DNA from 3 places in the Streptomyces sp. Ag109_O5-10 genome. Region 1 is predicted to be linked to each of the others. Evidence: predicted binding sites of a transcription regulator. Region 1 holds the regulator's gene; each other region holds the start of a gene.
The links. The regulator HrcA, encoded in region 1, represses chaperone genes, less so after heat shock. The targets are predictions, from matches to a motif close to TTNGCACTCNGNNNNNCNGAGTGCNAA.
Positions count from the first base shown of each region.

Region 2: groES (co-chaperone GroES) is a predicted target of HrcA. The motif match lies at 2,364-2,390, and genes of this name have one in related genera.
Region 3: groL (chaperonin GroEL) is a predicted target of HrcA. The motif match lies at 1,749-1,775, and genes of this name have one in related genera.

Region 1 covers NZ_FNTQ01000001.1:6,327,516-6,331,483, reverse strand. Annotated here, with positions in the region: gene BLW82_RS28855 (nitronate monooxygenase) at 1-464, opposite strand, end outside; gene dnaJ (molecular chaperone DnaJ) at 745-1,881, opposite strand; gene hrcA (heat-inducible transcriptional repressor HrcA) at 1,882-2,898, opposite strand; gene BLW82_RS28840 (MBL fold metallo-hydrolase) at 3,071-3,793, shown strand; gene BLW82_RS28835 (DUF3097 domain-containing protein) at 3,828-3,968, shown strand, end outside.
Region 2 covers NZ_FNTQ01000001.1:3,730,297-3,734,264, reverse strand. Annotated here, with positions in the region: gene BLW82_RS16960 (class I SAM-dependent methyltransferase) at 1-493, opposite strand, end outside; gene BLW82_RS16955 (polysaccharide deacetylase family protein) at 584-1,477, shown strand; gene BLW82_RS16950 (polysaccharide deacetylase family protein) at 1,474-2,277, shown strand; gene groES (co-chaperone GroES) at 2,537-2,845, shown strand; gene groL (chaperonin GroEL) at 2,972-3,968, shown strand, end outside.
Region 3 covers NZ_FNTQ01000001.1:5,118,429-5,122,396, forward strand. Annotated here, with positions in the region: gene thrC (threonine synthase) at 1-561, shown strand, start outside; gene BLW82_RS23475 (MoaD/ThiS family protein) at 619-894, shown strand; gene BLW82_RS23480 (cold-shock protein) at 1,363-1,569, shown strand; gene groL (chaperonin GroEL) at 1,938-3,560, shown strand; gene BLW82_RS23490 (NADH:flavin oxidoreductase) at 3,790-3,968, shown strand, end outside.

The DNA of each region.
Region 1 (3,968 bases):
GCGGTGGTGGCGGTGACCAGCGTGACCGTCCCGGCCCGCCGCAGGGAGTCCAGCACCTCCGGCGCCGGCACACCGAAGTGGAAGGAGACGGCGGCCACCGGGTTGTCCAGCAGCACGGCCAGCTTGGCCTCGTACCCGTCGTCCCGGCCGCTGTCCGGGTCGCCGAGCTCGGTCTCGTACCAGGCGGCCTCACCGGCCAGCTGATGCGCGTAGACCTCCACCGCCCCGGACTCCGCGTACTCGGGCTGGGGCATGAACACGTTCACACCGAAGGGACGGCCGGTCAGCCCCCGCAACTGCTTGATCTCCTGGTACATCCCGTCGGCGGTCTTGTACCCGGCGGCGAGGAACCCCAGCCCGCCCGCCTCGGACACGGCGGCGGCGAGCTGCGGGACGGAGACCCCGCCCGCCATGGGGGCCTGCACGATCGGAAGTGGGAAGAGATCGGTCAGTGCGGAGGACATGACGGCATGTTGTCACGTCCTCCGAACAAGACCGAATCGGGCCGCCCCTTTGGCACATGCCAGAAACCACACCTTCCGGCGGGCCGAGCCGGGCGCCCGACCAGGACTCCCGGCGGACCGAGCCGCGCGCCCGACCACACCTCGCGGCGGGCCGAGCCGAGGGGCCGAGCGAGCTTTTCGACCGGCCGAGTCGGGTGGTGGGTGGGCACAGGTCCCCGGGGGTCCGAGGGGCGGAGCCCCCTGGCGGGGTCGAAGGGGCGGAGCCCCTTCACCGCACCCGTCAACGCCCGTTGAACGCGTCCTTCAGCCGGCTGAACAGCCCCTGCTGACCGGGCTGGAACTGCCCCTGCGGCCGCTCCTCCCCGCGCAGCTTCGCCAGCTCCCGCAGCAACCGCTCCTGCTCAGGATCCAGCTTCGTCGGCGTCGTCACCTCGACGTGCACGATCAGGTCACCCCGCCCGCCGCCCCGCAGATGCGTGACCCCCCGCCCGTGCAGCGGAATCGACTGCCCGGACTGCGTGCCCGGCCGGATGTCGACCTCCTCGAGACCGTCCAGCGTCTCCAGCGGCACCTTCGTACCGAGCGACGCCGCCGTCATCGGAATCGTCACCGTGCAGTGCAGGTCGTCCCCGCGCCGCTGGAACGTCGAGTGCGGCAGCTCGTGGATCTCGACGTACAGGTCACCGGCGGGACCGCCGCCCGGCCCGACCTCGCCCTCACCGGCGAGCTGGATCCGCGTGCCGTTGTCGACACCGGCCGGGATCTTCACCGTCAGCGTCCGCCGCGACCGCACCCGCCCGTCGCCCGCGCACTCGGGGCACGGCGTCGGCACGACCGTCCCGAACCCCTGGCACTGCGGGCACGGCCGCGAGGTCATGACCTGGCCGAGGAAGGACCGCGTCACCTGCGAGACCTCACCGCGGCCCCGGCACATGTCACACGTCTGGGCGGAGGTGCCCGGCGCCGCGCCCTCACCGTTGCAGGTGTTGCAGACGATCGCCGTGTCGACCTGGATGTCCTTGGTGGTGCCGAAGGCCGCCTCGTCGAGCTCGACCTCGATCCGGATCATCGCGTCCTGGCCGCGCCGGGTCCGCGACCGCGGACCGCGCTGGGACGCCGTACCGAAGAACGCGTCCATGATGTCCGAGAAGTTCCCGAACCCGCCGGCCCCGAAGCCGCCCGCGCCCGCGCCGCCGCTCTGCGAGAGCGGATCCCCGCCGAGGTCGTAGACCTGCTTCTTCTGCGGGTCGGAGAGCACCTCGTAGGCGGCGTTGATCTCCTTGAACCGCTCCTGGGTCTTCGGGTCCGGGTTGACGTCCGGGTGCAGCTCGCGCGCGAGCCGACGGAAGGCCTTCTTGATCTCTTCCTGCGACGCGTCGCGGCGCACGCCGAGAACGGCGTAGTAGTCCGTGGCCACTTACGACTCCGCCAGGATCTGTCCGACGTACCGTGCCACCGCTCGTACCGCTCCCATCGTTCCCGGGTAATCCATGCGGGTCGGTCCGACCACGCCGAGCTTGGCGACTGCCTCGCCGCCCGAACCGTAACCGACCGACACCACTGACGTGGAGTTGAGTCCCTCGTAGGCGTTCTCGTGACCGATGCGTACGGTCATGCCCGAATCCCCCGCCTCGCCCATGAGCTTGAGGAGGACGACATGTTCCTCCAGTGCCTCGAGGACGGGCCGGATCATGAGGGGAAAGTCATGTCCGAAGCGGGTGAGATTGGCGGTGCCGCCGATCATCAGCCGCTCCTCGTTCTCCTCGACGAGCGTCTCCAGCAGAGTGGAGAGCACCGCCGAGACCGTGCCGCGGTCCTCGGCCTCGAAGGCTTCCGGCAGATCCTCCACCAGCCGGGGCACGTCCGAGAACCGGCGTCCCGCGACCCGGCTGTTCAGCCGCGCCCGCAGGTCCGCGAGAGACGTTTCGCCGAAGGGGGCCGGACAGTCGACCATCCGCTGCTCGACCCGCCCGGTGTCGGTGATCAGCACCAGCATCAGCCGGGCCGGAGCCAGGGAGAGCAGTTCCACGTGCCGCACGGTCGACCGCGTCAGCGACGGGTACTGCACGACCGCCACCTGCCGGGTCAGCTGGGCCAGCAGCCGGACGGTCCGCGCCACAACGTCGTCGAGGTCGACGGCGCCGTCGAGGAAGTTCTGGATGGCCCGCCGCTCGGGCGCGCTCATCGGCTTGACCCCGGCCAGCTTGTCGACGAACAGCCGGTACCCCTTGTCGGTGGGGATCCGCCCCGCGCTGGTGTGCGGCTGGGCGATGAACCCCTCGTCCTCCAGGGCGGCCATGTCGTTGCGCACGGTCGCCGGGGAGACCCCGAGGTTGTGCCGTTCGGTCAGCGCCTTCGAACCGACGGGTTCCTCGGTGCCGACATAGTCCTGGACGATGGCGCGCAATACCTGAAGCCTGCGTTCACTCAGCACCCGGCGCCACACCTCCAGAAAGTCGTCCCCGCGGCCTTTCGGTCCCTTCGGGCCTTTCGTCTGGCACTCTGCGAACGCGAGTGCCAGCATCCCCGCCCCAGTGTACGGCCGTGGGCCACCGACTGGGCAAGGCCGGTCAGGACCCATGACGTTCTACGGCTAGCGTCGCGGCATGACGGTGACTTGGGAAGAGCTGGGCTGGGAGCGGGTGGCCGAGGGCGTCGGCCGGTGCCGGCTGCCGGGCTGGGACTGCACGGCGGGTCTGGTACTGGGGGCGGGCACGGCCCTGATGGTGGACGCCGGGTCGAGCCTGGCGGAGGGCGCACGGTTGCGTACGGAGGCGCAGGCACTGGCCGACCGCCGTGTGACCCATCTCGCGCTCACCCATCCGCACTTCGACCACGTCTTCGGCGCGGCCGCCTTCGCGGGCACGGCCCTGTACGCGGCGGTGGGCGCCGAGGCCGTCCTCGGGTACGACCGCGAGGCACTCCGCCTGGACGCGATCCGCAACGGCCTGCCGGCCGGGGAGGCCGAGGAGGCGGCCGACGCCCTCCCCCTCCCGCGCCATCCGGTCTCCGGCGAGTGGACCCTCGACCTGGGCGACGGCCGCCAGGCCCTGCTGGCGAACGTGGGCCCCGGCCACACCCCGCACGATCTCGCCGTCCTGGTCCCCGGCGACCCGGAGGTGGTGTTCTGCGGCGACCTGGTGGAGGAGTCCGGCGATCCGCAGGCCGGCCCCGACGCCGTACCGTCGCGGTGGCCCGCCGCCCTCGACCGCCTCCTCTCCCTGGGCGGCGACCGCGCCCTGTACGTGCCCGGTCACGGAGCGGTGGTGGACGCGGCGTTCGTGCGGGCCCAGCGCGACGCCCTGGCCGCCCGTTTCGGCGTGTCGTAGGCGCGCCGGTCCGGCTTCTCCTATCGTCATCCGAATGCGCCAGTACTCCGCCGACCTGACCCCTCCGTGGAAGAAGCCGAAGCCGGTGCCCGAGGTGGCCGCCGAACCCGGTCTGGTGGTCGAGGAGCCGGGTACGGGTTTCTGCGGCGCGGTGATCCGCTGCGAGGCGGGCACG
Region 2 (3,968 bases), 2.6 Mb from region 1:
CGGCGTCGTGGCCGGCCGTGTCCACCTCCTGGACGTCCGCCTCCCGGACCTCGATCAGGTCGGCGAGCCCGAGCGCCCCGGCGTTCGCGCGGGCGGTGGCCGCCGTCACCGGGTCCCGGTCCACGGCGAGGACGCGGATGCCGGCCCGCGCCAGCGCGATCGCGTCGCCCCCGATCCCGCAGCACAGGTCGGCCACCGAGGTCACCCCGAGCGCCTTCAGCCGCTCGGCCCGGTACGCGGCGACTGTCGCCCGCGTCGACTGCTCGACCCCGTTCGGCGTGAAGAACATGCGGTCCGCGTCCGCCTCCCCGAACTTCGCCGCCGCCCGCTGCCGCAGCCGGGCCTGGGCCAGCGCCGCCGACACCAGCTCGGCGGGGTGCTCGCGGCGCAGCCGGGTGGCCACGGCCAGCTCGTCGGCGGGCGCGGTGCCGCGCACCTCGTCGAGGAGGGCGTGGCCCTCGGGGGTGAGGAGGAGGGAGAGGAGGTCGTTCACCGGGTCATTGTCGGCCAGTCGGTGGACGGTTCGCCTCCGGCCGAGGTGTCTGCCGGGGTTCCGGGGAGAGGGCTGGAAAGATCCGAGGCCATGCGAGCAGTCGTACAAAATGACAAAAATAGGGTGGTTTCGGCCATGGTTGCCCTCACCGCCGTAGCGGCCGTCGCCGTCGTCTCCGGCTGCGGCGGGCCGGGGGACGAGGCCGCGGTCCGGCCCGCCGCGGGCCAGCAGGCCCACCGGGGCGCCGCCGCCCCCGACGACCACGCCGCCCTGGTCGCCGCCGCCCGGCGCTGGGGTCTCGACGCGGTCCCGCTGCGGCCTCCGGCCCCGCCGAAGCGCAAGCCGGCGATCACCGCTCGCGACGGCTTCGAGGTGGACGGCCAGGTCGAGGACGACCTCCCCCCGGTCTTCACCACGGTCCCCACCAGGAAGAAGGTCGTCTTCCTCACCATCGACGACGGCGCCGAGAAGGACCCGGACTTCCTGCGGATGATGGGCGAGCTGCACATCCCCTACACCGCGTTCCTCAGCAACTACCTGGTCAAGGACGACTACGGCTACTTCCGCCGGATGCAGGCCGAGGGCCACACCCTCAACAACCACACCCTCACCCACCCCTACCTGCCCGGTCTGACCTACGAGGAGCAGAAGCACGAGATCTGCGGCATGCAGGACATCATGAAGCGGCAGTTCGGCAAGGCGCCGACGGTCTTCCGGCCGCCCTACGGCAACTACAACGGCGACACCCTGCGCGCCGCCAAGACCTGCGGCATCAAGTACGCGCCGATCTGGGACGAGGAGGTGTTCGTCGACCACTGGGAGTACCGCGAGTGGGACCGCTCGCTGCACCCCGGAGACATCGTCCTCACGCACTTCCGGGGCCGGAACGACTGGGACGGCACCATGGTCGACGACATGCGCCGCTTCCTGAACAAGGTCACCCGTGACGGCTACGCGGTGGCGCGCCTGGAGGACTACCTGTGAGCCGACCGAGGGCGACGGCCGCTGTCCTGGCCGCCGCCCTCCTGCTGTCCGCGTGCGCGCCCTCCGTCGACCCCATCGAACGGCTCGGCAGGAAGGCGGCCGACCGGGTGCACCCGCACGGCCCGTCCGGCGAGCCGACGTACCGCCAATGGGGTCTGACCGAGCCGCTCGCCCCGGCGCCCCGCCCGCCGCTGCACCCGCTGTCCGTGCGCACCGGCCTCCCACCGGTCGTCGACCACGTCACCACCTCCGACCGGGTGGTCTTCCTGACCTACGACGACGGGGCCGAGAAGGACCCCCGCTTCGTCGACATGGTCCGCGAACTGCGGCTGCCGGTGAGCATGTTCCTCACGGACAGCGTGGTCGGTCCCGGCTACGGCCACTTCGCCCGCCTCCAGTCGGTCGGCGCGAGCGTCGAGAACCACACCCTCGACCACCCGGCCATGCCCGGCCTGCCGTACGCCGGCCAGCGCGCCGAGATCTGCGGCCAGCAGGAGAAGCTGAAGTCCCGCTTCGGCATCCGGCCCCGCCTCTTCCGCCCGCCCTACGGCACCTACGACACCACCACCCTGCGCGCCGCGGACGACTGCGGAGTCGCCGCGGTGGTGCTGTGGCGGGCGGCGACGACCCCCGACGGCATCAGCTACCGGACCGGCGACAGACAGCTCCGCCCCGGCGACATCATCCTGGTGGGCCCCGACGAGGCACTCGGCCCGACCCTCAGGGTGCGCACCGCCCGGCTGCTGCGCCGGGTGCAGGCGAGCGGGCTGACGGTGGGCCGTCTTGAGGACTATCTCTAGCCCGATCCTGGTCGGGGAGGTGCGCGCCGCCGTCGCCCCGTGACGCCCCCCCCGGGAGGGCGATTCCGGCGCCGCGCCGCACGCAATTGGCACTCCGCTTGACCGAGTGCTAATCACGGTCATAGTCTCGGCTCTGGCACTCGGCAGATGAGAGTGCCAACAACGCGACGGGCAGGTCCGGCACCCGCGACGACGGATCGACCTGGTCGCCACCTCAGACAGTTAACCCCGTGAGATCTCCGAAGGGGGAGGTCGGATCGTGACGACCGCCAGCTCCAAGGTTGCCATCAAGCCGCTTGAGGACCGCATCGTGGTCCAGCCGCTCGACGCCGAGCAGACCACGGCCTCCGGCCTGGTCATCCCGGACACCGCGAAGGAGAAGCCCCAGGAGGGCGCCGTCCTCGCCGTGGGCCCGGGCCGTTTCGAGAACGGCGAGCGCCTGCCGCTCGACGTCAAGGTCGGCGACGTCGTGCTCTACAGCAAGTACGGCGGCACCGAGGTGAAGTACAACGGCGACGAGTACCTCGTCCTCTCGGCTCGCGACGTGCTCGCGATCATCGAGAAGTAAGCCTGCGACTCACACCTCAAGCACTCCGCTTGAAGCTGCGCCCCTGGCCCCCGCGATCCTCCGAGAAGCCGGGCGCCAGGGGCGCAGCCTTGTTCACCCCAGATTTCCGAGAGGGCATCCGCTGCCATGGCGAAGATCCTGAAGTTCGACGAGGACGCCCGTCGCGCCCTTGAGCGCGGCGTCAACAAGCTTGCCGACACGGTGAAGGTGACGATCGGCCCCAAGGGCCGCAACGTCGTCATCGACAAGAAGTTCGGCGCCCCCACCATCACCAACGACGGTGTCACGATCGCCCGCGAGGTCGAGATCGAGGACCCGTACGAGAACCTCGGCGCGCAGCTGGTCAAGGAGGTGGCGACCAAGACCAACGACATCGCGGGTGACGGTACGACCACCGCCACCGTGCTGGCTCAGGCGCTCGTCCGCGAGGGCCTGAAGAACGTCGCCGCCGGTGCCTCCCCGGCCGCCCTGAAGAAGGGCATCGACGCCGCGGTCGCCGCCGTCTCCGAGGACCTGCTCGCGTCGGCCCGCCCGATCGACGAGAAGTCCGACATCGCCGCCGTCGCCGCGCTGTCCGCCCAGGACCAGCAGGTCGGCGAGCTCATCGCCGAGGCGATGGACAAGGTCGGCAAGGACGGTGTCATCACCGTCGAGGAGTCCAACACCTTCGGTCTGGAGCTGGACTTCACCGAGGGCATGGCCTTCGACAAGGGCTACCTGTCGCCGTACTTCGTGACGGACCAGGAGCGCATGGAAGCCGTCCTGGAGGACCCCTACATCCTCATCAACCAGGGCAAGATCTCCTCCATCGCGGACCTGCTGCCGCTGCTCGAGAAGATCATCCAGTCCAACGCCTCGAAGCCGCTGCTGATCATCGCCGAGGACGTCGAGGGCGAGGCCCTGTCGACCCTGGTCGTCAACAAGATCCGCGGCACCTTCAACGCGGTCGCGGTCAAGGCCCCCGGCTTCGGCGACCGCCGCAAGGCGATGCTGGAGGACCTGGCGATCCTCACCGGCGCCACGGTCGTCTCCGAGGAGGTCGGCCTCAAGCTCGACCAGGTCGGCCTGGACGTGCTGGGCTCCGCCCGCCGTGTCACGGTCACCAAGGACGACACCACGGTCG
Region 3 (3,968 bases), 1.2 Mb from region 1:
GAGCAGCTCGGCTGGGAGATCCCGGACCAGCTGGTCGTCCCGATCGCCTCGGGCTCGCAGCTCACGAAGATCGACAAGGGGCTGCAGGAGCTGATCAAGCTCGGTCTGGTCGAGGACAAGCCGTACAAGATCTTCGGCGCCCAGGCCGAGGGGTGCTCGCCGGTGTCGGTGGCCTACAAGGAGGGCCACGACGTGGTCCGCCCGCAGAAGCCGAACACCATCGCCAAGTCCCTCGCCATCGGCAACCCGGCCGACGGGCCGTACGTCCTCGACATCGCGCGGCGCACCGGCGGTGCGGTGGAGGACGTCACCGACGAGCAGGTCGTCGACGCCATCAAGCTGCTCGCGCGGACCGAGGGAATCTTCGCGGAAACCGCCGGCGGAGTGACGGTTGGAGTCACCAAAAAGCTCATTGAGAATGGGTTGATTGATCCGGCCAAGTCGGTCGTTGTACTCAACACCGGTGATGGACTCAAGACGCTGGACGCGGTGGCGGGAACCGGACTCACCGCGACCATTCGCCCGAGTCTGGAGTCTTTCCACGAGGCCGGGCTCGCCTGAGTCCCCCGAGAAATAGGGGCGCCGCCCGGAGGGGCCGCCCGGACCGGAGGTAAAAACGTGAGCGTCACCGTTCGCATCCCCACCATCCTGCGCACCTACACCGGTGGCCAGGCCGAGGTCGCCGCCGAAGGGACCACCCTCGGCGAGGTCATCTCGGACCTGGAGAAGAACCACACCGGTATCTCCGCGCGGGTTCTGGACGACCAGGGCAAGCTGCGCCGGTTCGTCAACGTGTACGTCAACGACGACGACGTGCGCTTCGAGCAGGGCCTGGAGACCGCCACCCCGGACGGCGCGGGCGTCTCCATCATCCCGGCCGTCGCCGGCGGCTGACCTGCGGACCTGCTTGACAGGCTGATCGAATGACCGAACATTACCTTCGGTAACGCCGATCACCGTCTGTTCATCCGATTGCCCCCTCCGTGAGAGAAGCGGAGGGGGCAATTCTGTGTGGTTGAGCGCGGTACAGTTGGGGAACACGGTCCCGATCTCCAGGTCGGGGGCCCCGTATTCGATACCGCGAGCCCGACAAGAAGCAGCCAAAGTGCCCGGGTTATATGCGGCTTTTGTGGCCTTTATGGGGCCCGACTTGCCCTGAATTCGGCCGAATTCTTACCACATTCCGGACCCCTTCCCTCAAGAATTCTCGTCCGATTGACCTGTTGCAGACGGCAGTTGGACAGATACATTCAGCCGCGGTCGACGCGTTCCGGCGCACGCCCCCAACCAATGGGGGGTGAGGTCTGACCCGGATCCGCGAAGTGTGGATCTGTGCAAGGGCCAGTAATAGGGGAGTTAGGCATGGCTCAGGGCACCGTCAAGTGGTTCAACGCGGAGAAGGGGTACGGCTTCATCGCGGTCGACGGTGGTGCGGATGTTTTCGTCCACTACAGCGCGATTCAGATGGACGGCTACCGCACCCTCGAGGAAGGTCAGCGGGTCGATTTCGAGATCTCGCAGGGCCAGAAGGGGCCGCAGGCGGACATGGTCCGGCTGGCGACCAGCTGAAGCACGCGCCGACTGACAGCGACGTTCTTCTGTACATCTTCGAAGGGCTCGTGCCTCCCGGGGCACGAGCCCTTCGGCATGTCCCGGGCCATGTTCCCGGCCTCGGTCCTCGAGAGCCGCTTGCGCCCGCCCTTCGCCCGATCACCACCCCCCGACGAGCACTCGCTTCGCGAGCGCGCCTTGCACTCTCCTGGGTCGAGTGCTAATCATTGGCGTTAGCACTCTGAAGGTGAGAGTGACAAAGAAGGACCGGGTCGGTGAGGCCCGCGGACCGGGTGGGGCAAGGAACCCACGGGTCGGCGAGCCGTCCGTCGCGGGCGCGGGCGCGGTCCGAAGACTCACCCCCAGTCCTGGAGGGACCACTTCACATGGCCAAGATCATCGCGTTCGACGAGGAGGCGCGGCGCGGCCTTGAGCGCGGTATGAACCAGCTCGCCGACGCCGTCAAGGTCACCCTCGGCCCCAAGGGCCGCAACGTCGTCCTTGAGAAGAAGTGGGGCGCCCCCACGATCACCAACGATGGTGTGTCCATCGCCAAGGAGATCGAGCTGGAGGACCCGTACGAGAAGATCGGCGCCGAGCTGGTCAAGGAAGTCGCCAAGAAGACGGACGACGTCGCCGGTGACGGTACGACCACCGCGACCGTGCTCGCCCAGGCCCTGGTCCGCGAGGGCCTGCGCAACGTGGCCGCCGGTGCCAACCCGATGGCCCTGAAGCGCGGCATCGAGAAGGCCGTCGAGGCCGTCTCCGGTGCCCTGCTGGAGCAGGCGAAGGACGTCGAGACCAAGGAGCAGATCGCCTCCACGGCCTCCATCTCCGCCGCCGACACCCAGATCGGCGAGCTCATCGCCGAGGCCATGGACAAGGTCGGCAAGGAAGGCGTCATCACCGTCGAGGAGTCCCAGACCTTCGGTCTGGAGCTGGAGCTCACCGAGGGTATGCGCTTCGACAAGGGCTACATCTCGGCGTACTTCGCCACCGACATGGAGCGTATGGAGGCCGTCCTCGACGACCCGTACATCCTGATCGCGAACTCCAAGATCTCCTCGGTCAAGGACCTGCTCCCGCTCCTGGAGAAGGTCATGCAGTCGGGCAAGCCGCTGCTGATCATCGCCGAGGACGTCGAGGGCGAGGCCCTGTCGACCCTGGTCGTCAACAAGATCCGCGGCACCTTCAAGTCCGTCGCCGTCAAGGCCCCGGGCTTCGGCGACCGCCGCAAGGCGATGCTGAACGACATCGCCATCCTCACCGGCGGCGAGGTCATCTCCGAGGAGGTCGGTCTCAAGCTCGAGAACACGACCCTCGACCTGCTGGGCCGCGCCCGCAAGGTCGTCATCACCAAGGACGAGACCACCATCGTCGACGGCGCCGGCTCCACCGAGCAGGTCCAGGGCCGGGTCAACCAGATCCGCGCCGAGATCGAGCAGTCCGACTCGGACTACGACCGCGAGAAGCTCCAGGAGCGCCTGGCCAAGCTCGCCGGTGGCGTCGCCGTCATCAAGGCCGGTGCCGCGACCGAGGTCGAGCTCAAGGAGCGCAAGCACCGCATCGAGGACGCCGTGCGCAACGCCAAGGCGGCCGTGGAGGAGGGCATCGTCGCCGGTGGTGGCGTGGCCCTGCTCCAGGCCTCCCAGGTCTTCGAGAAGCTGGAGCTGGAGGGTGACGAGGCGACCGGCGCGCAGGCCGTGAAGCTCGCGCTCGAGGCCCCGCTGAAGCAGATCGCCGTCAACGCCGGCCTCGAGGGCGGTGTCGTGGTGGAGAAGGTCCGCAACCTCACCCCGGGCCACGGCCTGAACGCCGCGACCGGTGAGTACGTCGACCTGGTCGCCGAGGGCATCATCGACCCGGCGAAGGTGACCCGCTCTGCCCTGCAGAACGCCGCCTCCATCGCCGCGCTGTTCCTCACCACCGAGGCCGTCATCGCCGACAAGCCGGAGAAGGCCGCCGCGGCCGCTCCGGGCGGCATGCCGGGCGGTGACATGGACTTCTGAGCCTGACGGCTCGGCAGCTCCCAGGCAGCACCGAGGGCGGTACCCCCTGTTCGACAGGGGGTGCCGCCCTTCGGCGTTTCCGCGGCTGGAGAGGATCTGTGTCCTGGGTCACACGGCAACCGCGCGGGAGCGGGAATGCATACCGGCGGGTAGGTCGTTTCTAGGGACGTGTAGTCGATGCGTGTGCACATACCGACTGGTAAGACCTACTTTCGAGGAGATCCCCCACGTGACCGTCACCACGCCCCCCGCCTCCCGCGCAGCCGAGATCCTCGCCCGTCCCATCGCCCTGAACGGGCTCACGGTCCCCAACCGGATCGTGATGGCGCCGATGACCCGCCAGTTCAGCCCCGGCGGCGTCCCCGGCGAGGACGTGGTCTCGTACTACTCGCGCCGGGCCGCAGCCGG